One region of the Paenibacillus sp. AK002 genome, then DNA from elsewhere that is predicted to be linked to it. Evidence: riboswitches for the same ligand, from Rfam matches in the RefSeq annotation. Region 1 holds a riboswitch; the other holds the start of a gene.

Evidence for each region. Region 1 has a riboswitch for FMN ahead of ribD (bifunctional diaminohydroxyphosphoribosylaminopyrimidine deaminase/5-amino-6-(5-phosphoribosylamino)uracil reductase RibD). Riboswitches for the same ligand answer to the same signal wherever they lie in the genome.
Region 2: another riboswitch for FMN. It lies ahead of M1D70_RS06430 (DMT family transporter); the one in region 1 lies ahead of ribD (bifunctional diaminohydroxyphosphoribosylaminopyrimidine deaminase/5-amino-6-(5-phosphoribosylamino)uracil reductase RibD).

The regions. Positions count from the first base shown of each region.
Region 1 covers NZ_CP096377.1:2,497,342-2,512,299, forward strand. The annotation lists gene M1D70_RS10985 (YqzK family protein) at 59-292, shown strand; gene M1D70_RS10990 (site-specific tyrosine recombinase) at 333-1,217, shown strand; gene M1D70_RS10995 (purine-nucleoside phosphorylase) at 1,276-2,100, shown strand; gene M1D70_RS11000 (D-alanyl-D-alanine carboxypeptidase family protein) at 2,294-3,484, shown strand; gene spoIIAA (anti-sigma F factor antagonist) at 3,576-3,929, shown strand; gene spoIIAB (anti-sigma F factor) at 3,926-4,384, shown strand; gene sigF (RNA polymerase sporulation sigma factor SigF) at 4,396-5,151, shown strand; gene M1D70_RS11020 (stage V sporulation protein AA) at 5,447-6,091, shown strand; gene M1D70_RS11025 (stage V sporulation protein AB) at 6,088-6,516, shown strand; gene M1D70_RS11030 (spore germination protein) at 6,540-8,174, shown strand; gene lysA (diaminopimelate decarboxylase) at 8,293-9,627, shown strand; gene M1D70_RS11040 (peptidylprolyl isomerase) at 9,828-10,259, shown strand; gene M1D70_RS11045 (acyl-CoA thioesterase) at 10,335-10,736, opposite strand; FMN riboswitch at 10,938-11,121, shown strand; gene ribD (bifunctional diaminohydroxyphosphoribosylaminopyrimidine deaminase/5-amino-6-(5-phosphoribosylamino)uracil reductase RibD) at 11,390-12,490, shown strand; gene ribE (riboflavin synthase) at 12,514-13,182, shown strand; gene M1D70_RS11060 (bifunctional 3,4-dihydroxy-2-butanone-4-phosphate synthase/GTP cyclohydrolase II) at 13,233-14,471, shown strand; gene ribH (6,7-dimethyl-8-ribityllumazine synthase) at 14,730-14,958, shown strand, end outside.
Region 2 covers NZ_CP096377.1:1,523,209-1,538,166, forward strand. The annotation lists gene M1D70_RS06420 (choice-of-anchor I family protein) at 1-4,408, shown strand, start outside; gene M1D70_RS06425 (hypothetical protein) at 4,571-4,798, shown strand; FMN riboswitch at 5,033-5,199, shown strand; gene M1D70_RS06430 (DMT family transporter) at 5,333-6,313, shown strand; gene M1D70_RS06435 (RNA polymerase sigma factor) at 6,524-7,066, shown strand; gene M1D70_RS06440 (hypothetical protein) at 7,128-8,129, shown strand; gene M1D70_RS06445 (ABC transporter permease) at 8,655-9,620, shown strand; gene M1D70_RS06450 (carbohydrate ABC transporter permease) at 9,634-10,506, shown strand; gene M1D70_RS06455 (ABC transporter substrate-binding protein) at 10,554-12,179, shown strand; gene M1D70_RS06460 (Nif3-like dinuclear metal center hexameric protein) at 12,272-13,072, shown strand; gene M1D70_RS06465 (GntR family transcriptional regulator) at 13,132-13,806, shown strand; gene M1D70_RS06470 (sporulation protein) at 13,893-14,666, opposite strand; gene rlmD (23S rRNA (uracil(1939)-C(5))-methyltransferase RlmD) at 14,901-14,958, shown strand, end outside.

The DNA of each region.
Region 1 (14,958 bases):
ACCGCAATACCCGCTTTCAATTGAGCGATCGATGCCATGTGAAAGAGAGGCGCTGCCAGTGATTATATCTATTCGAAAAATAGGCTCACTGATCCGTTTTATTTCGATGTTTGCCGTGTTGACCATGTTTTTTTACTTCGTGCTGGGATGGGTAGGCGATTGGCTAACACCAGTAGATCCTTACCGTGCGCCTTCGGGTCAAGCGGTAAAGGCTTTTCAGCCGGAGAGCACCATGGACTCCCGTTATTCGCCGGCCGAGCGTCTCCGATTGTATTACTGGTACGGAGAGTGATCGTGCTTGCAAAGGGCCGCGGGAATAGGAGCAAAAGATCATGAAACCATATCTGGACGAATATGTACAATATCTGGAGGACGAGAAGGGACTGTCCCGAAGCACGATAGCATCGTATCGGGCCGACCTTCAAGGATTCCTTGCATTTGCAGCTGAAAGGGAGGTCACCCATCCGCGTGAGGTGAATCGAACGCTGCTCGGGCTGTATGTGGGAAGGCTGAGGCAGCAGGGGAAGGCGGCATCGAGCCTGCTTCGATGCACGGCTTCCCTGCGTTCCTTTTTTCAGTATTTGGTGCGTCAAGCCGTTATTGTACAGGATCCGACCCAGCTGCTGGATAATCCGAAGCCGGAACGGAAGCCGCCGAAGTCGCTAACCGTGGAGCAGGTGGACAAGCTGCTGTCGGCTCCCGATTCCGGTACCCCGCAGGGCGCCAGGGACAAAGCGATGCTTGAGCTGCTGTACGCTTCGGGCATCAAGGTCTCGGAATTGGTGAATCTGTCCATCCATGACATCCATTTGGAGATGCGCTTTTTACGCTGCGCGGTTTCCGGTGGGAAGGAGCGTATTCTGCCGATCACCCCCATTGCGGCCGAGAGCGTTGCATTGTATGTGCGAGATATGCGGGACAAGCTGATGAGGGATGCCGGTGAAGACGCGTTATTCCTGAATTCGCTGGGAACGCGCTTGACACGGCAGGGTTTTTGGAAAATTATTAAAAAGTATGGCAAGCTTGCCGATATTGACGAGGACATCACGCCGCATACCCTTCGGCATTCGTTTGCCATGCATTTACTGGGGAACGGCGCGGACTTGCGTTCGGTTCAGGAGATGCTGGGACACTCGGCATTGTCCACAACCGGGATGTATCAATCTGCCAAGAAAAGCATGAAGGAAGTATACGATCATTATCATCCGAGATCATAGGGCGGACTTACCGGCTCTAGGATCTACAATTTATTATCAGAATAGGAGAGGTATGAATATGAGTTCAGTCCATCAGCAAAGCATTAAGGAAGCAGCAGCATACATACGAGGGCAGAATGGCGTCCAGCCCGAGGTCGGCCTGATTTTGGGTTCGGGGCTCGGCGTGCTGGCGGAATTGATTGAGAATCCGGTTTCGATCGCTTACACGGACATTCCTCATTTTCCCGTATCGACGGTGGAAGGACATGAAGGCGAACTGCTGCTGGGCACGATCCACGACCGGCCAGTCGTCCTGATGAAGGGTCGCTTCCACATGTACGAAGGCTACGGCCCGGAAGTAACGGCTTTTCCGGTACGCGTCATGAAGGAGCTGGGCGTAAAGAGCCTGCTCGTTACCAATGCGGCCGGCGGCATCAACACGTCCTTTGAGCCGGGCGACCTCATGCTGATCTCCGATCATCTGAACATGACAGGAACCAACCCGTTAATCGGGCCTAACGATTCGGCGCTTGGCGTGCGCTTCCCGGACATGTCCCAGGCTTACAGCCGTCAACTTCGCCAATTGGCAAAAGAAGTCGCCGTGGGTCAGGGCATCGTGCTGAGAGAAGGGATTTACGCGGGTTTGCTGGGACCGACTTATGAAACGCCGGCTGAGATTGTCATGCTGCGCACGCTTGGTGCGGATGCGGTAGGCATGTCCACCGTGTCCGAGGTCATCGTGGCAAGGCATGCCGGGCTTGAGGTGCTGGGCATCTCCTGCATCAGCAACATGGCAGCGGGCATACTGGATCAACCGCTTTCCCATGACGAAGTGATGGAAACAGCGGAGAAGGTCCGTGAGAAATTCCTGGCGCTCGTTATGGCCATCATTCCCAAAATGTAATGGATATTAGCATGAGGCTGGGCTTCTTGCAGATGTAAATCTGCGAAAAGCCCAGCCTCTTTGTTATGTCCTTTTAGATGAATGGCAACAATTTTCCGTAAAATACTGGAATAATTTGTTTTCAACCTGACGACAATGAATAGCAGACCCGCGCACAGCGGGATGCCATTACGAATGTCAGGAGGGGACGGAAGTGAAAAAAGCGTTAATCGCTGGATTCCTAGTTCTAGCCGTGGGATTGTCCAGTGCGGCTGTACCAAGTTATGCGGAAGAAAATAGCAAACCCGGCGGAGGATCATCTCAAGAGGAGCTGGCGCCAAGTGCCCGTTCCGCTATATTGCTGGATGCGGATACCGGAACCATTATTTACGAGAAAAACAGCCATGATAAGCTGCCTCCGGCAAGCATCACCAAGGTAATGACGATGCTGCTTACGATGGAAGCCATCGATGAAGGACAATTGAAGTTGACCGATAAGGTGCGCACCAGCGAATATGCGGCATCCATGGGCGGATCCCAGATTTTTCTTGAGCCCGGCGAGGAAATGACCGTGGACGAGATGCTCAAAGGCATTGCCATGGCGTCGGGCAATGATGCTTCCGTTGCGATGGCTGAGAAGATTGCCGGCTCGGAAGAAGGCTTCGTGAAAATGATGAACGAGAAAGCGGCGGAGCTGGGGATGAAAGATACGCATTTCGTGAACTGCAACGGACTTCCTGCAGAGAATCATTATACATCGGCCCATGACATAGCGGTCATGAGCAGGGAATTGCTGAAATACGACCAGATCACCAAATATACCGGCGCTTATCAGGATTACTTGCGCAAAGATTCGGAGAAACCGTTCTGGCTGGTCAATACGAACAAGCTGGTGCGGTTTTACACGGGCGCGGACGGATTGAAAACCGGGTATACGTCCGAAGCCAAGTTCTGTTTATCGGCAACGGCCAAACGGGACGGGCTGCGCGCTGTAGCGGTTGTCATGGGGGCTCCGGACACCAAGACGCGGAACAATGAAGTATCGCGCATGTTTGATTATGCCTTTTCCCAATACACGATGCACTCCATCTATAAGCCTGGCGAAGTGCTCGGTATCGTGAAGGTTCAAAAGGGCAACGTGCCCGAGATCTCGATTCAAGCGGAAAAAGACTACAGCGTGCTTGTCAAGAAAGGCGTAAAGAATCCGGACATCCGTCATGAGATTCAGTTGGATCCGAACGTGAAGGCACCGGTAGCCGCCGGACAAGTCATCGGCAAGCTGTCTGTCTATCAGGGGGAACAGCTCGTGAAGGAGTTCGAGCTGACATCGCCTGTCGAGGTGGAAAAGGCCGGATTCTGGAAGCTGTTCAAACGGACAACCGGCAAGTTGTTTCATGTAGATTAATGGGAGTTTTCTTCTAGTTTTGTCGTGATGCAGGAATGTCTTTTTCGAATGTAGAAATCCTTGTTCATGTCAGGGAGGAGAGTGAACAAACATGAATCTGCATGTTGATATGGAGCATCACAGGCATGTTCTGATCGTCCGTCTGTCCGGCGAGCTGGATCATCATACGGCCGATCATGTCCGGATGCAGCTGGATGAAGCCATTCAGAGACGTCAAACAGAGCACTTGGTGCTGAGCTTAAAAGACTTGGATTTTATGGACAGCTCAGGGCTGGGAGTCATTCTGGGACGCTATAAATTCATCAAGCAAAAGGGCGGAAAGATGGCGGTGTGCGATGTCAAGCCGCAGGTTTACCGCTTGCTTGACATGTCGGGGCTGTTCAAAATCATGCCGATATACGAGAACGAGGGCACGGCACTCTCGGGTCTGGAGGTAGTGTCATGAGTGAAGGAAGAGCACAGCATAATTTTATGTCGCTGCAGTTTGCCGCTAGGTCGGAAAACGAATCCTTTGCCCGTGTCGCCGTGGCTGCATTCATCTCCCAGATGGATCCCAACATGGATGAGCTGAACGATCTGAAAACGGTGGTTTCCGAGGCCGTCACGAACAGCATCATCCATGGTTACGACAGCGACCCGGAAGGGGTCGTCAAGATTGAAGCCTCGATAGACGGGGATATGATCACGCTGCGCATCGAAGATTCCGGCCACGGGATCGAAGATCTGGAGATGGCGAAGCAGCCGCTGTATACCTCGAAGCCGGAGCTGGAACGATCCGGCATGGGATTCACCATCATGGAAAATTTCATGGACGAATTTGAAGTGGTCAGCGAACCAGGCAACGGTACGTCGATCAAAATGAAAAAGAGGATCGAATCTAAGAAAGCTTTATATAATTAGGGGTTGGACAAATGGATGCCGATGTGAAGAAAACTTCGCAGACTTATTTGGACGACGCGGAGGTCAAACGACTCATTGCACTTAGCCAAAGCGGGGATAATGTCGCCCGGGACACGCTCGTCAACTGTAATATTCGTCTTGTCTGGTCTGTCGTTCAACGGTTTATGAACCGTGGGTATGAGCCGGATGATCTGTTTCAGATCGGCTGTATCGGTCTCCTCAAATCCGTGGACAAGTTCGATCTCAGTTATGACGTAAAGTTCTCTACCTATGCCGTACCGATGATTATCGGTGAAATTCAGCGTTTCTTAAGGGACGACGGGACTCTGAAGGTCAGCCGTTCGCTTAAGGAGATGGCCAACAAAGTCAGGAAGAAGCGGGACGAGCTGTCCAAGCAGCTCGATCGTCTTCCCACGGTGAAAGAGGTTGCCGAAGAGCTGGGGGTAACGCCCGAGGAAGTGGTGTTTGCCCAGGAGGCGAACAAACCGCCAACCTCGATTCATGAGACCGTATTTGAAAATGACGGGGATCCCATCACGCTAATGGATCAGATTGCCGATGATTCGCAGGAACGATGGTTTGACAAGCTGGCCTTGAACGAAGCGATAGGGGGCTTGACCGAACGGGAGCGGCTCATTGTATATCTAAGGTACTACCGGGATCAGACGCAGTCGGAAGTTGCCACCCGGCTGGGCATATCCCAGGTGCAGGTATCGCGGCTTGAGAAAAAAATATTGCAGAGCATTCGGAACGAGATCGCGCAGTAGCGGGATCTATACCGTATCCTAAAGCCTGCACAAAGAGAGCGCCGTCCTTCTGGGACGGCGCTTTCTTGCGGAAATAAGACCGTAACCACTTCAGCGTCTTCCCCCTTTATCTCGCTTGGCGAACTTTCCCTAAAGGGGGCTTGTCTTCTAAGTGAGATGTCGGTGGTTGATTAGCTTGTTTTTTTGTATAACGGTCCTGGCCGGTCCGGCGATTAAAGAAAGTATGGTAAATCCGAGTAGAAACGATGGCAATTTCCCATACTAACGGTAATTTAGCAGTAAAGGAGTGTTTCGGATGAAGGTTAATCCCACTCCGACGGTGTTTCTGCAGCTGCGGAGCCGAATACGGCTGCCGAGAGACCAGACCGTCAAACTAGGCGATGTCGCCTTCATAGTCTGTGAGCCCGAATGGGAGAAACGGCTCAGAGCCCTGCCGTTGACTCAGCCGAAGGATATCGACGGCAACCGTCTTGTCATGGATCTGATTCAAATCATTCCGAAGATACAAGGGTTGATTCCGGGCGCCCATATTGAACCGATGGGTAACCATCATACCCTGGTGGAGCTTGTCGGTCCGGACAGCAAGCGATCCAAGCTGTGGTTCCCGCTCATTTGGCTGCTCTTGTTTTTCGGTTCTGCGCTCACCATCATGAACTTTCATGCAGATGTCAACATGCTCGAGGTCCAGATCCGGATTGTCGAAATGGTGACGGGAAAACGAGACGAGCATCCCTATTTGTTCCAGATCGCTTACTCTCTGGGGCTCGGATTCGGCATGACGGTGTTCTTCAATCATTTGTTCAAGAAAAAATGGAATGAAGAACCGACCCCGCTGGAGGTGGAAATGTACCTCTATCAGGAAAATCTGGATCAGTTCGTGGTTGCCGAAGAATACCGGAAAATGAACGCCGATGCCGATACGACGGGGAAAAAACCATGATGATGTCCATTCTGCAAGGGGTATTTACCTGTGTTCTCGGCGTAGCCGGAGGCATCGCCGTCGGCGGGGGCGTGATTGCGCTCATCATAGTGCTGGACATCATACCGAGATTGTCCCAATTGACGGCGACTTACAGCCGGGTGCATTGGTATGAAGGAGCATTGATAACGGGATCCTTCATTGGCACGGTGGCCGATTTCTGGAGATGGTCCGTTCCTTTGGGACCGGTCGTGAGTACCATAATCGGACTGATGTGCGGAATATTTATCGGCATGCTGGCAGCCGCACTGACGGAAGTATTGAATGTCCTGCCGATTCTGGCCAAGCGGCTCCGGCTGAAGGGGTATTTGTTTGGTCTTCTGATGGCCATGGTGGCAGGCAAGGTAGCGGGTTCCCTGTTCGACTGGTTTGTTTACAGCAAGTGACAGTTATGGCTAGGAGGTAGGTTATGGACGAGAAAACAACGCATGGCGGCGAACTGGAGGCCGGGATTCCGATCATTCCCCCATCCGAGATCAAAGCGTTAGAGGAAGAAGCGCTAAAGGAAAAGAGGGAGGCTGAAACCTCCGACAGCACCAAGGAATCCGTCATTTATTGGCAGCAAACGGACGATGTTCCCGCGAAGTTGAGCGAACTGAAAGAAACGCTTAAGGAAGTGATCGGCCTTGGGGTTTCGTTTGACGTGGTATTCCGCGAGATGAACTTTGCCGGCAGAAATGCGGGGCTTCTCTTTCTAAACGGGTTCACCAACGATGTCGTGGTGACGGAAATTTTGACAAGGCTGACGTACCTGACGCCAGACGACGTTAACAACCATGCGCTTTCCGAAATCATGAACCGCTATATTCCCCATGTTCAGGTAGAGCGGGACACCAGGCTCAGCAAGGTGATTGACGAGGTCCTGTCAGGCCTATGCGCGCTGTTCATCGAGGATGCGCATTCCGCCATCATCCTGGACACCCGGAAATATCCCGTACGGGGACTCGAAGAGCCGGCTGTCGAACGCGTTGTTCGAGGCGCCAGGGACGGGTTTACGGAGACGCTGGTGACGAACGTTAACCTCGTGCGGAGACGGGTTCGTGATCCGGGACTGCATGTGGAGATCATCAAAGTGGGAAGGCGTACGAGAACGGACGTCAGTTTGGTCTTCATCGATGACGTAGCCGACCGTACCCAGGTAGAAGCCATCCGGAAGAAAATCCAGGAAATCGATTTGGAGGGGCTCCCTCTTGGCGACAAGCAGCTGGAGGAAGCGATTGTAAACAAGGGCTGGCACCCCTATCCGCTGGTCCGTTATTCCGAGCGTCCGGACGTGGTCTCTTCCCATCTGCTGGAAGGCCGGATCGTCATTATGGTGGATACATCGCCGAGTGTGATGATCATGCCGACCACCTTCCTGGATCTCTGTCAGCATGCGGAAGAGAATCGCCAGACCCCGTTTATGGGGACCTATCTTCGCTGGATACGATTTATAGGCATTTTTGCTTCCATGTTCCTGCTCCCGTTGTGGATGCTGCTGGTTGTCCATCCTGAATTGAAGCCGCCGGGTCTCGATATCATCGGTCCGCAGGAGAATGCGAAAATTCCCATTATTCTGCAGTTTCTGATCGTGGAATTCGGCGTGGATTTGCTCCGCTTGGCCGCGGTTCATACACCGACGCCGCTCGCATCGGCAATGGGCTTGATCGCTGCGATTTTGATCGGCGATATTGCCGTTAAAACCGGATTGTTTGTCAACGAGGTTGTCTTGTATATGGCGGTTGCCTCCATAGGGATGTTTGCGACTCCAAGTTATGAGCTGGGGCTGGCCAACCGGATGGTCAGGCTGGTCCTGCTGCTGGCCACAGCCATGTTCGGGGTGAAGGGTTTTGTCATCGGGACAACGCTTCTAATTCTGCTTCTGACGACCCACCGTTCCTATAACTCGTCTTATTTATGGCCGTTTATACCATTTAGTGCAAAAGCGATGGGTGAAATTTTATTCCGCAAACCGCTGCTTATGTCAAGAAGACGCCCGGCTCTCAACAAAACGCGTGACAACACGAAAATGGGCCCGGAAATGAATCCGAGGGGCGAGCACTAACAATAACACAAATGTTGTGTTGAAAAATCCATTTTGATTACCTTCCGTTGTCTGCTATACTGTGAACAATTATTCGATTACCCTATTTTTGAAACAATGGATCGGAGGAATTGTAAGCATGTTTTTACACGGTACAAGCAAGATTAACGATCAGGGGCATTTGGAAATCGGCGGGTGTGACACATCCGATTTGAAAGCTCAATATGGAACACCACTATATATCGTAGACGAGCAGTCGGTTCGCAACCGCTGCCGGGAATACATCGAGGCCTTCAAGGCTTCCGGTTTGAAGTTCCAAGTCGCGTATGCAAGCAAGGCGTTCTGCGTTATGGCCATGTGCCGATTGGCCGACGAGGAAGGCATGTCGCTCGACGTTGTTTCCGACGGAGAGCTGTACACGGCGCTTCAGGCTGGATTCCCTGCGGAACGGATTCATTTCCACGGAAATAATAAGACGCCGGAAGAGATCGAGATGGCGCTGGATGCCGAAATCGGCTGTTTCGTTGTTGATAACGTGATTGAACTGCATATGCTGCAGGCCATCGCTGCCGAGAAGAACCGCAAGGTCAACATTTTGCTTCGCGTGACACCGGGCGTCGAGGCGCATACGCATGAATATATCTCGACAGGACAAACCGATTCGAAGTTCGGCTTTGATATCGGCAACGGCTCTGCGTACGAAGCGGTGCAGCTTGCGGAAGCACAGGCCAATATTCATCTCATGGGCATCCATTCCCACATCGGTTCCCAAATTTTTGAGGTAGAAGGCTTCCAGATGGCTGTTCAGCGCGTAGCTGAATTTGCAGCTTCCGTAAAAGAAGGCCTGGGCGTTGTGTTCAAGGTCGTGAACCTGGGCGGCGGATTCGGTATCCGCTACGTGGATGGAGATACGCCGCTTCAAGTATCCCAATATGTAAAAGCGATTACGGATGCGGTAAAGAACCATTTTGCGGGCCTTGGTTCCGAGCTTCCTGAAATTTGGGTGGAACCGGGTCGGAGCATCGTCGGTGACGCAGGCACCACGCTCTACACGGTGGGCACCAGCAAGGATATTCCCGGGGTGCGCAAATATGTTGCCGTCGACGGCGGCATGACGGACAATCCGCGTCCGGCACTCTACGAATCGAAATACGAAGCGCTGCTTGCAAACCGTGCTAAAGAAGAGCCGGAAGAAACGGTATCCATTGCCGGCAAATGCTGCGAGAGCGGAGACATGCTGATTTGGGACCTGGAGCTTCCGAAGGTTGAAACGGGCGATCTGCTGGCGGTGTCCTGCACGGGCGCATACAACTATTCCATGGCCAGCAATTACAACCGGATCCGCAAGCCTGCGGTCGTATTCGTGAAGGATGGGCAAAGCAATCTGGTCGTTCGCCGCGAATCGCTTGCCGATATCATCAGCAACGATGTCGTGCCGGCGGATGTAACAAAAGAAACCGTTACGAGTTTATAAGACGTCAATGTCTCTGGATAGGAAGGGCCCGCCAAAGCCTCCGGCTGCGGTCAGGGCTCTTCGTCCTGCCTTCCGTCGGCTATGGTCGCGGGGGAGGGACAAGTTCGTTTTGCTTCGAGGCTCAAAACATAGTAAACTATAACTTGCATTGTAAAAAAATCGATAAAAGCGTTTGAGATAACGGAAGGAGATACACACATATGGCAAAAAAAGCGAAGATCACCTTGGAAAACGGCAAAGAGGTTGTGCTTGACCTGTTCGAGAACGATGCACCGAACACGGTGGCTAATTTTGAGAAATTGGCCAACTCCGGCTTCTATAACGGTCTGGTATTTCACCGCGTAATTCCTGGATTCGTTGCTCAAGGCGGATGTCCGCAAGGAACGGGAACCGGCGGACCGGGTTATACCATTAACTGCGAGATCAATCCTAACAAGCACGAGCGCGGAAGCTTGGCCATGGCGCATGCCGGCCGGAATACCGGCGGAAGTCAGTTCTACGTGTGCTACGAGCCGCAGCCGCATTTGGACGGACAACATACCGTATTCGGCAAAGTTGTTGAAGGCATGGAATACGTGGATGCATTCAAAGGCCGCGACAAAATGGAAAAAGTCGAAGTGTACGAAGCATAATAAATTCAGCATCATGCAAAAACAGGCTCACCCTCAGGGGTGAGCCTGTTTTTTATGGCCGCCGCAAAGGGCGGATTACGCAGGGGCTGGGAACAATCGGCGAAGTTCTTCGGGGACGGGCCGGCCTTTACGTGAGTTTACATCCATCGCCACGCTGGTAACGATGGCATCCGCGCACAGCTCATGCTGTTCGTTGTATATCCGCTGGGCCATGACGTAACTCGTGCGGCCCATGGACTCGGGTTCCGTCACGACGGTCAGCCGTTCGCCTTGGCCGCACTCCTTGCGGTAATTGATATTGATATTGACGGTGACGGTCTGAACCCCGAGCCGTTTCAGCACATCATAATGCAGATCTCCCGCTTCGTACCATTCCTCCCGGCCCCACTCCAGGTATTCGAGGTATTTTGCATTGTTTACATGTCCGTTGACGTCGATCTCCGTGGGACGGACGATAATGTCCAGCGAAGTTTTCATCGTGGCTCGCTCCTTTTCAACTACTTCTTACCTCCTTGCTTACCCTACTTAACTGTTCTCCTTTCGGGAAGCGTTCTCCTTCAAAAGTCCATGCTAATGACAGCATTAAAGTTATTCGCTTTAAAAAAGTTAGTTGTTTTTTCTTGCAATTTTCAAAAGGGGGTGATAAGATTCATCATAAGATCAAACAATTTCATATGTTTAATCCTTCGGGGCAGGGTGAAATTCCCTACCGGCGGTGATGAACGCAGTGATTGAGCTTATCGAAGCAGAGTGCTGCGTCTTAGTCCGTGACCCGGATATGAATGTGACGTTTCACATCGTATGCGGTGGACCTGGTGCAAATCCGGGACCGACAGTATAGTCTGGATGGGAGAAGGAGTGAAAGACACATAAGCAGCACATGTTATTGTGTCTTTGCGCACAGCGTGACATGCGTTATGTGCAGGTTTTCACATGCAATTCAAAGCTGTGACGGCGTTTTTTTGGTTTCGCCTGTGACGGATTTGGGTCGCTTGCTATACGCGAAATCTGCATTCATGACGGTTATTTATCGTGTCAATGATTAACTTCCATCAAGCCCTGTTTAAGGATTCTTCGGAATCTTTGGCAGGGCTTTTTTGTATGAACGTTGGGAAAGGGGCATGTTTAGCATGGATATCGTCAACGATGAATTCTATATGTCACTTGCGCTGGATCTGGCTGAACGTGCGCAGGGCCAAACCGGGATCAACCCGGTAGTCGGCTGCGTCGTCGTTAAGGACGGTGCTCTCGCCGGGGTGGGCACGCATCTGGAACGCGGAACGCCGCATGCCGAGGTTCATGCCCTGAATATGGCCGGGCCGAAAGCGGCAGGCAGTACCGTGTACGTGACATTGGAGCCCTGCAGTCACTACGGCGCAACGCCGCCTTGCAGCGAGAGGCTTATCGCCGAGGGCGTTCGGCGGGTGGTTGTGGCCTGCGAGGATCCGAATCCCCTCGTGGCGGGCAGAGGGATTCAGATGCTGCGCGCAGCGGGAATCGAGGTTGAAACGGGTATCCTTAAAGATCGCGCTCTTCGCCTGAACGAAGCCTTTGTTAAATTCATTACGTCGGGCCGGCCCTTCGTCACGTTAAAGACGGCCAGCACGCTGGACGGCAAGATCGCTTCGAAAACCGGGGACAGCAAGTGGATCTCCAATGAAAAATCCCGGGAGCTGGTGCATACGCTGCGCCATCGCCATCAAGGCATCATGGTCGGCGTGTCTACGGTTATCGCGGATAACCCGAGCCTGACGACCCGGCTTGGCGTTGAGGGGCTGCACCCGGTCAGGATCATCGTGGATTCGAGCCTGAGGATACCGCTCGACAGCCATGTCGTGTCAGACGGATTGGCGCCCACCTGGATCCTGACGACGGAGCAGGCGGATGACACGAAGCGGACCGAGTTGGAAGAGCTTGGTGTTCAGGTCATCCCCTGCGGGCCTGGACCGCGGGTGGATCTGAAGGGAGCGCTGCTGCAATTGGGACAAAAGGGGATCGCCTCGATTTTGCTGGAAGGCGGCGGTACGCTTAATGGCTCGATGCTGGAGCAGAAGCTGGTGGACCGGCTCATCCAGTTTATCGCTCCCAAAATCATCGGCGGGAATGATGCGCCGGGAAATTACATGTTCAGCGGTTATGAACAGATGAACCAAGCGATTTCGCTGACAGGACTTGAGACCGAAAGACTGGGCGACAATATCTACGTCACTGGCATTCCGGTCTGGAAATAAGGAGCGAGAAAGGAGGGAAGCCTGTGTTTACTGGATTGGTCGAGGAGATCGGCGAGATGCGGCGTATCGGGCGCCAAGGGGAGGCCATGCTGCTGAGCATTTCCGCTAACCGGATTATGGACGATCTGAAGCTGGGCGACAGCGTATCCGTAAATGGCGTCTGCTTGACGGCTACGGCGATCGACAAGGGCGTATTTACGGTTGACGTTATGCCGGAAACCTATAGGAATACGAATCTCAAGGAGCTGCAGCCGGGCGGGAAGGTTAATTTGGAACGGGCGATGGCAGCCGGAGGGAGATTCGGAGGCCATATCGTTCAGGGACACGTGGATGGCATCGGCGTCATTCGGAGCGTAAAGGCCGATCAGAATGCAGTGGTATACGAGATTTCGCCCACGAATGGGGACGTATTCAAATATATCATTCCGAAAGGCTCGGTCACATTGGATGGAATCAGCTTGACCGTTGTCAAAACGACGGATTCCTCCTTTACGGTGTCCATCATTCCCCATACGCTGGCGGAGACGGTGCTCGCTTATAAAAAAGCGGACGACACGATTAATATCGAATGCGACATTTTGGGGAAATATGTAGATCACCTGCTGCACTACGGTTCGGAAGGCGCAGGAAGCAGAAGCGGCACGAAATCGGGGATCAGCAGGGATTACCTGGCCGAGCATGGCTTTGCCTAAGCCGTTTCTTGCATATAGAGATATCTCCATGAGAAGAAGGAGGAATAGGGATGGATGAGCGCTTTTCATTTCATACGATCGAAGAGGCGTTATCAGATTTGAAGGAAGGCAAGGTCGTCATCGTTGTTGATGACGAGGACCGCGAGAATGAAGGCGATTTTATCGCATTAGCGGATAAAGCTACCCCTGAGGTCATCAATTTCATGATCACCGAAGGCCGCGGGCTGGTCTGTTTGCCAATGACGCAGGCCAGGGCTCGGGAGCTCGATCTTAAACCGATGGTGACGCAAAACACGGACTATCATGGAACGGCCTTTACCGTCTCCATTGACCATAAGGACACCACGACGGGCATATCCGCTCATGAACGTTCCATAACCGTCAACGGCATCTTGGATCCAAATGCATCGGCCGCCGATTTTCGAAGACCGGGCCATATGTTTCCGCTGATTGCCAAAGACGGCGGCGTTCTTCGCCGGGCAGGACATACGGAGGCGGCTGTCGATCTAGCCCGCCTGAGCGGCTCCTATCCGGCAGGCGTCATCTGCGAGGTGATCAAGGAAGACGGCACGATGGCAAGGCTTCCAGACTTGATGGAGATCGCGAAAAAGCATGATCTGAAGCTGATCAGCATCAAGGATTTGATCCATTACCGCAACGAAAAAGAAAAGCTCGTGCAGCGCGAGGTGGCGGTGCGGATGCCGACCGACTACGGCGTGTTTCAAGCCGTAGCCTACACCAATGACGTGGACAACAAAGAGCATGTCGCATTGGTAAAAGGAGAGATCGACCCGAGTGAGCCGGTTCTCGTCCGCGTGCACTCCGAGTGCTTGACAGGGGATGTGTTCCACTCCCATCGCTGCGACTGCGGTCCGCAATTTGAGGCGGCCCTTCGCCAGATCGATGAAGCAGGCAGAGGCGTGCTTCTCTATATGCGCCAGGAGGGACGGGGCATCGGTTTGATCAACAAGCTGAAAGCCTATAAGTTGCAGGAAGAAGGGCTCGACACCGTCGATGCGAACCTGAAGCTAGGCTTTGCGGCGGATCTGCGCGATTACGGCATCGGAGCCCAGATCCTGAAGGATTTGGGCGTAAGGAAGATCCGCCTGCTGACAAACAATCCGCGTAAAATCAAGGGGCTCGAAGGTTACGGCCTGGAGGTCGTGGAGCGCGTCCCGATTCAAATGCCGGAGAACGAGGATAACACGGGCTACCTGCACACCAAGCAAGCGAAGCTCGGTCATATGCTGAAGTTCAATGATATCGAGCAGAACGAGAGTGCCAATTAATCACCAACCCAATAAAAGGTCTTTTTGAGAAGACGGATTTGCCGAGGCATTGATGAGCAGAGGAGCAAATTAGTTCTGGAGAAGCGCCAGCGGTCGCCTTTAACTCCTGATTTCCACCTTGAATAAATAGTTCATGAAATCAGGAGTTAACAGCGATCGGAAGAACGATTTGATCCGGCAGCGACTGAAATGCACAGCAATTGCTATGATCACTGCAAGACCTTATATAAACTCCAACCCGAAAGGAAGTCATCCAACATGGCAACAATATTTGAAGGTCATTTAGTATCCGAAGGTTTGAAATACGGCATCGTGGTAGGTCGTTTCAACGAATTCATCACCAGCAAGCTGCTTGGCGGGGCACTGGACGCCTTGAAGCGTCACGGCGCACAGGACAACGAAATCGACGTCGCCTGGGTGCCGGGGGCGTTTGAAATTCCGCTCATCGCCCAAAAGATGGCAGAAAGCGGCAAATACGATGCGATCA
Region 2 (14,958 bases), 970 kb from region 1:
GGATATCAACACCAAGACGAAGCAGGTCGCGGTTGCCGTTCAGGAGCGGGATCATACGAAAGCCGGCAAGGTCCTGGTGCTCGACTATGACGGCGGCTTGATCGGATCTTATGAAACCGGCGTTCAGCCGGATATGGTCAAGTACACGTCCGATGGCCGTTATATCCTGACGGCGGATGAAGGCGAGCCCCGCACGGAGACCGCCCCGGATCCGGAAGGAAGCATCACGATTATCGATGCTTTGGCTGGCGAAGTAAGCCATTTGAAGTTCGATGACCCGTCGATCATTGACGATCGGGTGCATATTCGCGGGAATGTGGAAGCAGACGGTCAAATTCGCAGCGCCGGAACGAAAAACGATGCCGTCCATGATCTGGAGCCCGAATACATCGCATTGTCGGAGGACGAGCTGACAGCGTACGTGGCCCTGCAGGAAAACAATGCGATAGCCGTGGTCGATATCGCCTCGAAGCGAATTCAATCGGTCCGGGGACTCGGATATAAGGATTTCAATCAATCGGAGAATCAGCTCGATTTGCTGAAGGATGGGCAAATCAAGTTTGAGAATGTTCCTTTTTACGGCATGTACATGCCGGACGGAATTGCGACCTACAGCGTGAACGGGCAGCAGTTTATCCTGTCCGCGAACGAAGGGGACGCTACCGGCTGGGATGACCGAAGCAACGAAAGCGACATCGGCAAAATGAAATCCAATCTGGATCCATCGTCGCCGGCAGCCCAATTCCTGGCTGGCAAAGGGACAACCTATGACAAGGTTGAAGTTGCGAGCGATATGGGCAATGAAGGGCTGTATCTGTACGGGGGGCGTTCCTTCTCCATCTGGAATGCGGCGGATTTGTCCCAGGCATACGACAGCGGCAGTGATTTCGAGAAGATTACGGCCGAGCGCTTGCCGAATCATTTCAATGCAAGCAATGACAAAACCGATCTGGACAGCCGCAGCGCCAAGAAAGGCCCGGAGCCGGAATATGTTGCCGTGGGCAAGGTCGGACAGAAGACGCTGGCTTTTGTCGGACTGGAGCGCATTGGCGGCGTCATGACCTATGACGTAACGGATCCAGCCGCTCCGGCGTTCCTGAACTACTTCAACTCGCGGGATTTCAACGGAGGCATCCAATCGGATTCCGGACCGGAGGGACTGGACTTTATTCCGGCTTCGGACAGCCCAACAGGACGTCCGCTGCTGCTGGTTGCGAATGAAGTTAGCGGAACGGTGGTGCTGCTGGAGCTTCAAGTGACCAAAATTACGGTGGATAAGCCTTCGCTCACGTTGAAAACGGGCGGGTCCCCGGAACCATTGCAAGCAAACGTTGAGCCGGTTCAAGGCGGATCGGCCGAGCTGGCCTGGAGTTCCACCGACGAAACGGTAGCCGCCGTGGACCAGAACGGCCTGGTTACGCCGGTATCCGCAGGTCAAGCCGTGATTACCGTCCTGAGCAAGGATGGCTACGGTTCGGCGGAAGTGTCGGTTAACGTAACGGACGGTTCGCCGGATGGAGAACCGTGGAAGTTAACAGTGATGCATACCAACGATACCCATGCGCATCTGGCGGAAGTGGCCAGACGGGCTACGCTGGTTCATGAGATCCGCAGCGAAGGCGGAAACAGCCTGCTGCTGGATGCTGGGGACGTCTTTTCCGGCGATCTGTATTTCACCAAATGGTTTGGGCTGGCTGATCTGGCCTTCATGAACTATATGGGTTATGACGCGATGACGTTCGGTAATCATGAATTCGATCAAGGCACCAAGACGCTTGCTGATTTCGTGAGCAAGGCACATTTCCCGCTCGTCAGCGCGAACGTGGATCTTAGCCGCGACGCTAACATTTCACATCTGATTAACAAGCCGGCGGTTATCGATACCGATCAGCCCAAGACAACCGCAAATAGCGGGGTATACCCATACGTGACACTGCAGGTTGACGGCCAGAAGGTCGGGGTGTTCGGCTTAACGACCGAAGATACCGCGGAAACCTCCAGCCCTGGTAAAGACGTGGTCTTCCGCGATGCGGTGACCTCGGCTCAGGCTACCGTTGAGGCGATGGAGAAGGAGGGGCTAGACAAGATCATCGCCCTCTCCCACCTGGGGTACGCTAAAGATCTGGCGCTGGCCGAAGCCGTCGAAGGCATCGACCTCATCGTCGGAGGTCATACCCATACGACGCTAAACGCGCCGGAAGTGGTGACGGACAGTCAGCATCATACCCCTACCGTCATCGTTCAAGCGAATGAATGGGGCAAGTTCCTCGGCCGGGTAGATCTGCAGTTTGATAAAAACGGCGTTGTTCTCGTGGGAGACGGCGAACTTGGCGGGAAGCTGATTCCGGTAGACAACACGGTCCAGGAAGACACGCAAGCGAAGGACATGCTGGCTCCTTACAAAGCGGAATTGGAAGAACTGATGAAGCAGGTTATCGGCATTGCCGGAGTCGAGCTTGACGGCAAACGCGAGAATGTCCGCTCCAAGGAGACGAACCTGGGCAATCTGATTGCCGACGGCATGCTGGCTAAAGCCAAAGAGCTGAAAAACGCCGATATTGCCCTCACGAATGGCGGAGGCATCCGCGCCGCGATTGATGAAGGTGATATTACGATGGGCGAGCTGCGTACGGTGATGCCTTTCGGAAATACGCTGTTTGTTATGGACGTCACCGGACAGCAGCTGAAAGACGGGCTGGAAAACGGAATAAGCGGTGCCAAACTGGCGGATCTGCCAGGGAAGTTCCCGCAAATCGCCGGGGTGAAATTCAAGTGGGATCCTAGCGCACCGGCAGGAGATAAAGTGTTCGACGTACAGATCATGAAGGACGGAAGCTACAAACCTCTGGTATTGACCGAAACGTACCGAATGGCAACGAACAGCTTTGTCGCCAAGGGCGGAGATGGTTATAAATCTTTTGCCGATGCGATTGCCGAAGGGAAATACAACGAGGATCTGGGTTACCCGGATTATGAAATTTTCATGGAATATGTGAACAAGCTGGGCGGTAAGGTATCGCCGAAGGTCGAGGGCCGAATTACGGAGCAGAAGAAGCCGGCGAATCCTGGCGACGGCTCTTCTCCTGGATCAGGATCAGGCGGGTCGGGGGGCGGTTCCGTAATGCCGCCGACAACGCAGCCTAATCCTCCTGCTACTGGCGGAAATGCATCCGAGCCAAACGTGATGACAGGCAGCAATTTGAATATTAGTGCTGCTGCAAGCGGAACGATGGACCGCATTACGGTAAAGGAAGAGGCGTGGAAAAAGGCCGTGACCGGCTTGTCCGCGAACGGGCAGCAGGAACTGATTATTCGGGCTCCTGAATTGAACCGTGCCGCGGAGCTGTCGCTTCCGGCAGCAGGCTTGAAGCAGGCCATGGAACGGAATCCGAATGCAACCCTGGTGCTGGAGACCGCACTCGGAGCCATCCGTCTTCCGATAACGGCACTGCCTCTGGATGAAGCTCTGGAGCCTGCACAGGGGTCCGGCGGCATCCAGGTGAAGGTGTCGGTGGCTCCGGCAGCAGGCAAGGTAGCGGATGCTATGACAAGCAAGGCCTCTTCCATGGGCGCCTCGTTGGCAGCGAATGGAGGACTGCGGTTCGGCGCAGCGGTTGGAGCGCCTGGCGCAGAGCAGGAACTGAAGGATTTCGGGAAGCGCGTCATCAGCCGTATCATGCCGCTGCCGGCTGGGATGAACCCGGATTCGGTTGCTGCCGTCATTTATGACGAAGCTGCGGGTACTTTCCGGTTTGTACCGGCCGTAAGGACGACATGGAACGGTAAAGCAGCGATTGAAGTCAAGCATGCTGGAAACGGCGTTTATGCGCTGCTGCAGTACAAGAAGACGTTTGCGGATCTTGACGGCCACTGGGCGCAATCGGAAATCGAATCCATGGCTTCCAAGCTGCTCGTGAACGGAGTCAACGCGGACTCCTATGCACCGGGCAAGGCGATCACGCGAGCTGAATTTACGGCCATGCTCGTCCGTGCGATGGGGCTCAGCCCGGTCATCGAGAGCGGTGCATTCAAGGATGTTCAGGATCATTCCGCGTATGCCGGCGAGATCGGCGCAGCCTCGCGCTACGGCTTAATCGAAGGCGGAAACGGCGGTGCCTTCTCGCCGAATGCCAGCATGACCCGAGCGGAAATGGCTGTAATGATCACCCGGGCCATGGAGGCGGTGAATCCGGCAGACCTATCCAACCAGGGCGCGAATGCCGCTGCCGGATTCAAGGATCAGGCATCCATTCCGGTTTGGGCGGCCGCCCATGTGGCCAGTCTTACTAAGCAAGGCATCGTGCAGGGTGACAACCAAGGCAATTTCGGAGCACTCGATTCGGTCACACGAGCGCAAGCAGCACTTGTGCTGAAGCGTACTTTGGCAGCGTTGAAGTTTATGAACTGATCGAAGCAGGATAGCATTTCATGCGATTAGACCGTCCTTAAGGTGGATTGAAACCTTAAGGGCGGTCTTTTTGCGTACTCAGGCAGATGGCGACCGGTTAAAGTGAAGTGCTCAGGCTTCCGAGACCTTTAATAAGGGATGGAAATAACGACCTGATAACGATTGGATAAGGATGTGAGTTCATGCGCATTGAATCCGAATATACATATTGCAAGCAAAGTATTGCTGAGTGAGACGAAGCAATCGGAGGAAACAGCTGCAGAAAGTGCTTCTCGGTTGTTATCTAAGCCTCTTGGGGGCGGAATGAGCCTTAATACCGAGGAAGCGCTGGGCCTGCTGAATCTTCAAGCAGGAGTGGCTGCTATTCAAGCCGGAAGGTATTTAAGATAGGCGCAAGGAAATGGTAAAAAATCATGCTGGTAACAAATTGATACTTGCTGTATAATTTTCAGTAAGTCTTGGTTGAACGTGAGATTTTTCATTGTGTTCATGTGTAATTTCGTTTATTTTGAAAATAGATGTATTTACATGAAAGGATTCATGTTATAATTTCAATACATCAACTAAGCTTATAGGAATTATCGGTCAATCGGTTTAATGGCAAGACCAAAATAAAACATGAATATGGATCTTCGGGGTAAGGTGAAATTCCTGACCGGCGGTGATGGCTCTGTTCCTTCGCGAACGAGCCTCAGCCCGCGACTCGCTGCGTTCAGTTTGCAACATGAATGAGCGACTGACTTGGTGCAATTCCAAGGCCGACGGTAAAGTCCGGATGGGAGAAGATCAAAGATGAGTTTGCCGTGAATGCGAAAAATTCCATTGGCGCAGGCTTATTTGATCAGCCCCCGTATATGTCGGCCATGCCGATGACGGGGGCTTTCTGCTAGTAAGACCTCCGTATTCAAGACAGGAGAGGGCAAGATGAGTAATATGAATACCGGGATCAAGGTGAAACCTTATGGTTCCGACGCACAGGCAAGTCGACGTTTTAAAGGAGGGTTCTGGCTCGTTGTTTTGGGGGCCGCCCTGTGGGGCGTTGACCCGTTATTTCGGGTTATTCTGCTCAAGAATCTGACTTCGGCTCAGATCGTTTTGCTTGAACATATCATTATTTCCTTGATTGCAATTCCTGTATTGTGGAAGAACCGGGAGGAACTAAAGAGCCTTGGCTGGAATCATGTCGGCGCGCTGCTGTTTATATCCTGGGGCGGTTCGGCACTGGCTACCGTATTGTTCACGATGGGGCTGTCGAGCGGCAATCTGAATGCCGTCCTGCTGCTGCAGAAGCTGCAGCCGCTGTTTGCCATCATTCTGGCCAGCCTGCTTCTGAAAGAGAAGCTTCCGCGCCATTTCGGGATCCTGCTTATCATCGCCTTAGCAGGCACGTATTTGCTCACCTTCGGCTTAACCCTGCCGATCGGCCATTGGAACGAGTTTGTTCAAGTCGGGAGCCTCCTGTCCTTAGGCGCTGCAGCCTTATGGGGCGGCTCAACGGTCATGGGTCGCTTGATGGTAGGCAAACTGAAGTACGAGACGGTAACCTCGCTGCGGTTTGTGCTTGCGCTGCCGCTCCTGACCGTCATTACTTGGAGCGAAGGGGCAGCTTGGAATATGCCGGCATGGGGCACAGGCGCCTTTGCCTTGGTGTCGCTCAACCTGATCGGGCAGGCACTGCTGCCGGGTCTCCTGAGCCTGCTGGTTTATTATAAAGGGTTAACCACGACCAAAGCCTCTGTGGCTACACTCGCGGAACTGAGTTTTCCCATGGTGGGCGTGCTGATCAACTGGATTGTATTCCAGCAAATCGTGACAGGGCCTCAGCTCCTTGGATTCCTGCTGATCTGGATCGTGCTGTTCATCATATCGAGACAGCAATCCGAGGCTTCTCCGCAATTGCAATAAAATCATACGTTTGTAGAACAAGCCGATCCGATGGGGTTGGCTTTTTTTGCCGTTACCCCAAGCAAAGCTGCTCCGATCCGTTTGCTTGGCGAAACGATTATTTTTTCAAAAGATGTGTAGGGTTTCCGGAATTAAAGGTGTCTTATATAGTAGCACGGGATCTGTGGCTTGGTTCTACCAAAAGAGATGATTATAAAGGGGGGAGGATCCATGGAGGATCAGACATTGCTGGATGGGCTTGCGAGGAAAGATCCGCGATGTTTTGAAACATTGGTTGACCGCTATTCACGCTACATAGCCGCGGTGGTCGCTAAGGTGGCAGGTGGGCGGTTTAATTCCTTCGATGTGGAGGAAATCACCGGGGACGTGCTGGTCAAGCTGTGGACAGACGGGCCCAAAATCATGCTGCGCGGAGATAGTCTCAAGCCTTATCTGGCCATAGCCGCGCGTAATCATACCTTGAATGCATTGCGAAAAAGGCAGCGGGTCATTGAATCCGAATTGGAAGATGACGCCGTTTCTTGTCCCTCTGCGGAGGCACTGGCTATTCTACGGCAGGAGAAGGAAACGATAAGCGGCATGGTACAGGGGATGGGCGAACCGGATCGCGAAATATTCATCCGCAGGTACTTCTATTTAGAGAAAGTCCGCGATATTGCAAGCCGGCTGAATATGCAGGAGAAAGCCGTCACCGCCCGGATCCGCCGGGCAAGGGACAAACTGCGCATCCATTATGAAACCGAGAATCCGTAGGATTTCTATAAAGACCGTGTCTATAGGAGTGAAGCTTCAAATCGATTGCGAAAGGGGATGGATGCAAGTGAAGCGGCGAATTGTAGATATCATGGCCAATATCGACAATCAGGAGCTGGAGGACCTCCTCCTTACGGAGGAAGAGGAACGCGAGTTGACGCAGCAGATCAGTATGGAACGGATCAAGAACCGAGCGATGAACCGTATTCAAGAGGAGGAAACGATGGTGTTTAAAAACAGGAAAGTGAAAAAATATAAAGCCAGTATCGTTATCGCTGCCGCGATGATTATGATACTTAGCACGACCGCTTTTGCGAGCCAATACATGGATAGCTTGAAGCAATTTTTCGGTCAGTCCGCGTCCATTGCGGAAGACGAACGGTCACCCATACAAGGGACGGATACAGCGTCCGGGGTAATCATGAATGTTGAAGAAGGAGTTTATGTCGGCAACAGCGGTTATTTGGTGGTCAGTTTCATGAAAGAGGATGGCATGCCATTCCCCGAGGGTGTTTCGATCCCCCTACTTGAACTGAAAACGGAGCAGAATGTGAATTATATGGTGGGGCAGCAGCTTCTTGACGATAACAAAAAGCTTGTCGCCGTGTTTGAGATGGATGCGATGAATGACCTCGAGGGGCTGAAGGCACGGATCACAGCCGATCGAATCACGTCAGGCGACAACACCCAAGCCGTTGAGGGCCCTTGGAATGTGCAATTCACCATTTCTCCGGGCAAACAAAGAGAACAAAGTCTGAATCTGGCGCTTGATGAGGGTAAGGAAGCACTGTCTCTCCACACCATTAGTGTTTCATCCATCGGTGTAGCCATCGAAGGCAAGCGTACCGACGGTGAGCTGGATAAACTGCCGGAATATACGCCGGAGGTTAAGGTCATCGCCGCGGACGGATCGGAACTGAAGCTTCATGCCAGCTCGACAAGCACCACAAAGAGCGGGTTTCAGTGGCTGTATAATCTGGACAGCAAGAATAACCTCGTATTTCTGGGGGATATGGACATCAAAAGCGTCAGCATTGACGGCAACGTGACGGAGCTGAAATAAATATAAAGCCGGCATGGGGAAACCTCAAGGGGCGGAAGCGAAGGCTTCCGCCTCTTATGCATGATGAATACCTAAGCAGAAAGGGATCCTTAAAACCGTGACGCAGCAGGCCATGGCCTGAATGCGCTCACGGCTTTTTTTTCAGGCTTGGGATCGGGATTGTATCCACGAGAAAAAAATGTATTGAAATTGAAGAAAACGTCCATTACAATAAAACCAACTACCATACTAGTTATACTAGTATACAAAATAACGACTCTCTACATAGGTGAAAGCAGCAGCGGAATCTTTTGAATCTAACGCTCAAGATGAGGGAGTCTATTTTTTCAAATCAATTATGTAAGCGCTTAATTGTGGGAGGGGGCTGAATAAAAGGGTGGCGGACATCCTGCTGAACGCTGAATAGCAGCAAACGGAATGCGATTTCTCATTGAAGGTTGAATGGAGATGGATGATGAAACATGGGCTTAGTCCATGAATGAAGAAGTATGAGGAAAGGCCCTACGGATTGGAGTGAAGAACGTAATGGAGCCCAAAGTTGCAAATCATTCCTTGCCTGCCGCGAAAGCGGCTAAGAAGCCAGCCAAGCTTAAAACCATCGCTGCGTTGATCCGGAAGGATTGGCAGCTGTATTCTTTATTGGTTCTACCGATTATGTATCTGCTCATTTTTAAATACGGACCGATGATCGGCAACGTGATTGCCTTCAGGCGGTTTATGCCGGGGGGCAGCATCTACGGGGAAAAGTGGGTAGGACTGCACTATTTCAACATGTTTATCCATGACCCGGCGTTCTGGAACGTGTTCAAGAACACCCTGCTGCTCGGTGCGCTGTCCCTGCTCTTTACGTTCCCGGTCCCCATCATCTTCGCGCTGCTGCTGAATGAGGTGAAGAGCAAGCGGTTCAAGAAATTCGTCCAGACGGCTTCGTATCTCCCGCATTTTCTGTCCATCGTCATCGTTGCCGGGATGATTCTGCAATTGACGTCGGTCAACGGCTCCATTAACTCGCTCATGGAGTTCTTTAATGGGGAACGAATCAATTTCATGCAGCGGGCCGAGTGGTTTCGGGCGATCTATATCTCGTCTGAAATCTGGCAGGGCATGGGCTGGGGCGCGATCCTGTATCTGGCCGCCTTAACGACAATAGACGAATCCCTGTACGAGGCGGCGAGGATCGACGGGGCCAACCGCTGGAAGCAAACGCTGTTTGTTACGATTCCGGGCATCCTGCCAACGATTGTGACGCTGCTGATCCTGAACATGGGGGCATTCTTAGCGGTAGGGTTCGAGAAAATATTGCTGCTCTACAATCCGGTCATTTATGAAACGGCGGACGTGATATCGACATACCTGTACCGGGTCGGTCTCGTATCGAACAACTTCAGTTACGCGACGGCGATCGGGCTGTTCGAGTCCGTGATCGGGCTTATATTGGTCTTCTCCGTGAATGCGATCTCGCGAAGACTGACGGATCGAAGCTTATGGTGAGGAGGGAGCGCATATGAAGGAGTCAAGATCCTATAAGGTGTTCAAAGTGTGCAATGCCATCATTCTGCTGTTCGTTGTCTTCATCACGCTGTACCCCTTCCTGAACGTGGTCGCTCAATCCTTCAGCGGCGAGTCGTACATCAACTCGGGGAAGGTGAATCTGATTCCGAGGGGCTTCAATCTCGATACCTACAAAACCGTGACCAAAGACGCCATGTTCTGGACGAATTACAAAAACACGGTCGTTTACAGCGTGGTCGGCACCGCCATATCCATGTTTTTAACAACGATTTTTGCTTACGCCCTGTCCAAAAAAAGGCTGGTCGGCCGTAAGTTCCTGACGATGTTTGCCGTGTTCACGATGTTCTTCAACGGGGGGCTGATCCCGAACTATGTGCTCATTAACAGCCTGGGCTTCAGCAACTCCATCTGGGCCATCGTGATCCCGGGAGCCATCAGCATCTATAACATGCTCATCATGAAGTCCTTTTTTGAAAATATGCCGGAGGAACTGGAGGAAGCCGCGGCCATTGACGGACTGAACACGTACGGCATGCTGTTCCGAATCGTGCTCCCCTTAAGCAAAGCGGTCATCGCGACCATGGTTCTCTTCTATGCCGTCGGGCACTGGAACTCCTGGTTTCCGGCCTTCCTGTATCTGGACCAGAAGGAGCTCTTCCCGGTCACGATCTATCTGCGGAACATGATTGCGGGCGCGACGGGCGTTACTTCCGCTGGCGCCACCTCGGCCGATAACCTGACTCAGATCTCCGCCAACATCAAATCGGTGACCATGGTGCTGACCATTTTGCCGATATTGACGATTTACCCGTTTGTTCAGCGATATTTCGTGACCGGCATCATGCTGGGCTCCGTCAAGCAATAGGACCATCCGTAAGGACAATTTGTTGATATCATGGGGGGAATGGGAAAATGAAAAAGAGTCGTCGATCGTTTGCAGGCAAAGCTTTATTGCTGTCATTAATCGTTGTGATATTGGCGGCGTGTACCGACAAAACAGGCGGCAAAGAGGCTGAAATTCAGGATAAGGGTGCCATGGAAACCTACGCCGTAGGCGAAACGTTCAAGGCGACGGAGCCGTTTGAGCTGTCCATCCTCTACAGCGACCAGCCGGCGTATCCTTATAAGCAGGACTGGATGCTTTTTGCTAAACTAAAAGAAATGACAAACGTGACCTTGAAGCCGACAATCGTGCCGATGAGCGATTACAGCCAAAAGCGCAGTCTGCTGATCAGCTCCGGCGACGCGCCGCTGGTCATTCCGAAGACATACCCGGGGGAGGAATCCGCGTTCGTGGCTTCCGGCGCGATTCTGCCGATCAGCGATTATATTGACCTGATGCCGAACTTTAAGGACAAGATCGAGAAGTGGGACATGGACAGCGAGCTGGAAGGGCTTCGCCAGGAGGACAAAAAGTATTATGTGCTTCCTGGCCTCCATGAAGCGGTGTGGCCGGACTACACCCTGATCGTGCGCACGGATATTTTCGAGAAGCATAACATCGCGATTCCTGCCACCTGGGATGAGCTGTATACGGCCATGAAGCAGCTGAAGGAGGAATATCCGGACGTTACGCCATTCTCCGACCGCTTTAAATTCAACAGTACGTTGAATATCGCCGCTACCGGCTTCGGCACCAAAGGCGGATGGGGCTACGGCAGCGGGCTGACATATAGGGAAGAGCAGGATGAGTTTGTATACACGGCGGCTACGGACGAATACAAGGAAATGCTGACCTACTTCCACAAGCTGGTGGACGAAGGACTGCTGGACAAAGAGAGCTTTACCCAGGATGACGATCAGGCCGTGCAAAAATTCGTGACCGGCAAATCCTTCATCATCAACGGCAACTCCCAGACCGTGGTCCAGCACCGCAACGATATGGACAAAACGCTGGGCGAAGGCAAGTATGCCATCAGCAAAATCACGGTTCCCGGCGGACCGGCCGGCCAGCTGATGTCCGGCAGCCGGCTCGAGAACGGGGTCATGATCTCATCCAAAGTGAAGGAGAGCGAGCATTTCAAAGCCATTCTGCAGTTTATCGACTGGCTCTATTACAGCGACGAAGGACAGGAATTCGCGAAGTGGGGCGTCGAAGGCGTAACGTATACGAAGGAAGGCGGCGTACGCAAGCTGATGGACGACATCAACTACAACGGACTGAATCCAAAGGGCACGAAGGATCTGCGGATCGAGCACGGCTTCTCGGGCGGCGTGTTTGCATACGGAGGCACGACCGAGCTGCTGCAATCCATGTTCAGCGAGGAAGAGCAGCAGTTCCAGAAGAGCATGAGCGAAACAAAAACGGTGGTGAAGCCGGAGCCTCCGATTCCATACTCGGTAGAAGAGCGCGAGCGAGTGACGCTCTTGAGCACGCCGCTGAAGGACTACACGGATCAGAACACGCTGAAGTTCATTCTGGGCGACCGCGATCTCGCCGAGTACGACAAGTTCGTGCAAGAGCTGGATAGCCAGGGCGTGGGGCAATACCTGGAGATTGCGAATAAAACGTATAAAAAATATAAAGAGCAACAATAACCGACGGATCGACAGGCTGCCGTTTCTTGATGGAAGGGCAGCCTGTTTTTCGGTTCGGCCGATTGCGTTGTTTCCAAGGAGGGCATTCCAGATTGCGAGTCACCGTTCAAGACATCGTCAACCGCTTAACAGAGCCCGCAGGATTTCTTGAATCCAAGGTGGACAGGGTTACGGCGGGAAGCGCCGAAGCGGTGGTCCACGGCATTGCCGTCACGTTTGCGGCATCGTATTCGGTTCTGCAGAGAGCGGTCGAAGTTGGGGCCAACCTTGTCATTACCCATGAAGGGGCGTTTTACAGCCATCAGGAGGAGGGATATGAGGGGGTGGAGGCGAGTCCTGTCTTTCAGGATAAACTCCGCTTGATGGAATCCGGGGAGTTGACGATTTACCGGTTCCATGATGCGCCTCACCGATACGTTCCCGATATCATGATGCAAGGACTGGTTCAGGCGCTGGATTGGGAGGCTTATGTCGATAAGCATCTTAAGGCAGCGGCCATTGTCACGCTGCCGGAAGAGATGAGCCTGCCGGATATTGCGGAGTTTGTAAAAAGAAAGCTGAATCTTCCTTACCTTCGTTATGTCGGTAATCGAAGCAGCACATGCTTCAGAATCGGCATAACCGTGGGCTATCGCGGCGGCGGCGCGCATGCCATTCCCCTCTGCCTGAAGGAGTCGCTGGATCTTCTCATCGTAGGGGAAGGCCCTGAATGGGAGACGCCTGAATACATGGGCGATGCGGCTGCGCAGGGCAGGGGCCCGTCCCTGCTTCTGCTTGGCCATGCTGCTAGCGAGGAGCCCGGCATGGCCTGCGTGGCCGATAGGCTGCGGGAGTTTTTTCCGGCGATTCCTATACATTATATACCGTCCGGGCCTTTGATTCGGGTAATATAGAGGGAAGGGCAACTTTAAGCAAAGAGAACATAGAGCATTTAAGAAAGAGGTAGCGATATATGTCAACAGAGCAAAAGATTAAAGGCTCTACCAGAGAGTATTCTTATCAGCTATTGAAGGATCGGATATTTCATCTGGAGCTGGAGCCGGGTACGAAAATCTCGGAAAAAGAAATTGCGGATGAATTGAACGTCAGCCGGACACCGGTCCGGGAAGCGTTCATGAAGCTTGCGGAGGAAGAGCTGCTGGACATCATTCCGCAAAGCGGGACGATCGTATCCCGTATTAATCTTCGGCATGTTGAGGAAGGCCGATTTATCAGGGAGAAGATCGAGAAGGAAATCGTGGCGCTCGCCTGCGGTTCTTTTCCCGAAGAGTTCCGCTTTCGCCTGGAAACCAATATTGCGCTGCAGGACGTGTGCGCGGGCAACCATAACTTCTATAAGCTGTTTGAGCTGGACGAGGAATTCCACCAAATTCTGTTTGAGGGGACGGGCAAAGAACGGACCTGGAAGATGCTGCAGCAATTGAACATCCATTTCAATCGTCTGCGGCTGCTTCGCCTGTCCAAGGACTTCAACTGGGAGAATATCATCTCGCAGCATAAAGAAATGTATCAGCTGATCGTCAATCGGCAGGCGGAGCAAGCCATGAACGTGATGGAGCGTCATCTGCGCCTCGTCGTTGTGGAGCAGGATATTTTGCGAGAGAAGTATCCGCATTATTTCATCTAAGGGATCGATATACATTCATCATTCAAAAATAATGGCCCGCTGGGAGAGTCGCCTGGGAAGCGACCTGCCCTGCGGGCCATTTTTCATTAGATCGATCTGCGGATGACACGGTCCAGAATTTGGGCCACGTGGGATGGTCCCTGGGCCAGATCCTGCTTGTCGAGGGTTACCCAGGAGTGCTGTTCATCCATATCGAGCGAACGCTGGAGCCAGCCTGAAACGCCTCTGCCTCTACGGTCGACTTCGACCAGGATGGAAATCCCCTCCTGCTCCGGATAGAGAATCAATTCAAGCTCTTTGATATGACCGGCATAGGAGGAGCCGGGATAAAATTCAATTTCCTGCACGAATGGAACACCCTGGCCGAGCCGCGGATGATATTCGCATGTTGCTATTTTGAAGCTGAAGCCAAGCGCTTCGACGGCGTCGAAGACAATGGATGCGTCCTCGTTCGGTTCGACGTCGATGAAATCGCGGTCCTTCGGATCGATGGCATTATCGATATCGAGTCCGGTGTGGATCCATACCGGCTGCCGCGAAATGGTGAGCGGCGTTTCCAGCGGCAAAGGAAAGGCGAACGGAATTTCCTGCTGATCGCCAGGCTTCAACGTGAGGCGGCTTGAGACGTTGACTTTTGCAATGGTATAGGATTCTATGTATTTCTTGTCGTCGCTTTCCCTGGTATATTCCGTCATCAGTTTCAAATAGATGCGGTCGACCGTCTGCTCTACATTGCCTCCCTTAATGTGAATGATTCCGCGTACTTCCTCACCCGGATAATAGGAGGATTTTTCGAGGTGCGTATCGATCTGGGCGGCTCCAATTCCTACACTGGCTAGCATTTTGTTAAAAAACGACATAAAAGATACCTCCATAAGAGAATGTATGATAATGGAATTATACGCTGGAGGATCGTCACTGGTTTCCATATCGAAAAAATATTTTTTGCGGTTTTTTGCGGAGTAAAGATGTTGGTGCCAATGAAGCGAAAGAATCCCCGTATGACACCGGAAAAAAGTACATGGCTCGTTCGCATTCGCGGGACCGTCATGGTATATTGGACACGATACCATTAAGGATGGAGCAATTAAGGCATGAGTGAACAACGGCGTTCCGGAAAAGGAACCAACAACAGCAAATCAGCGGCATACG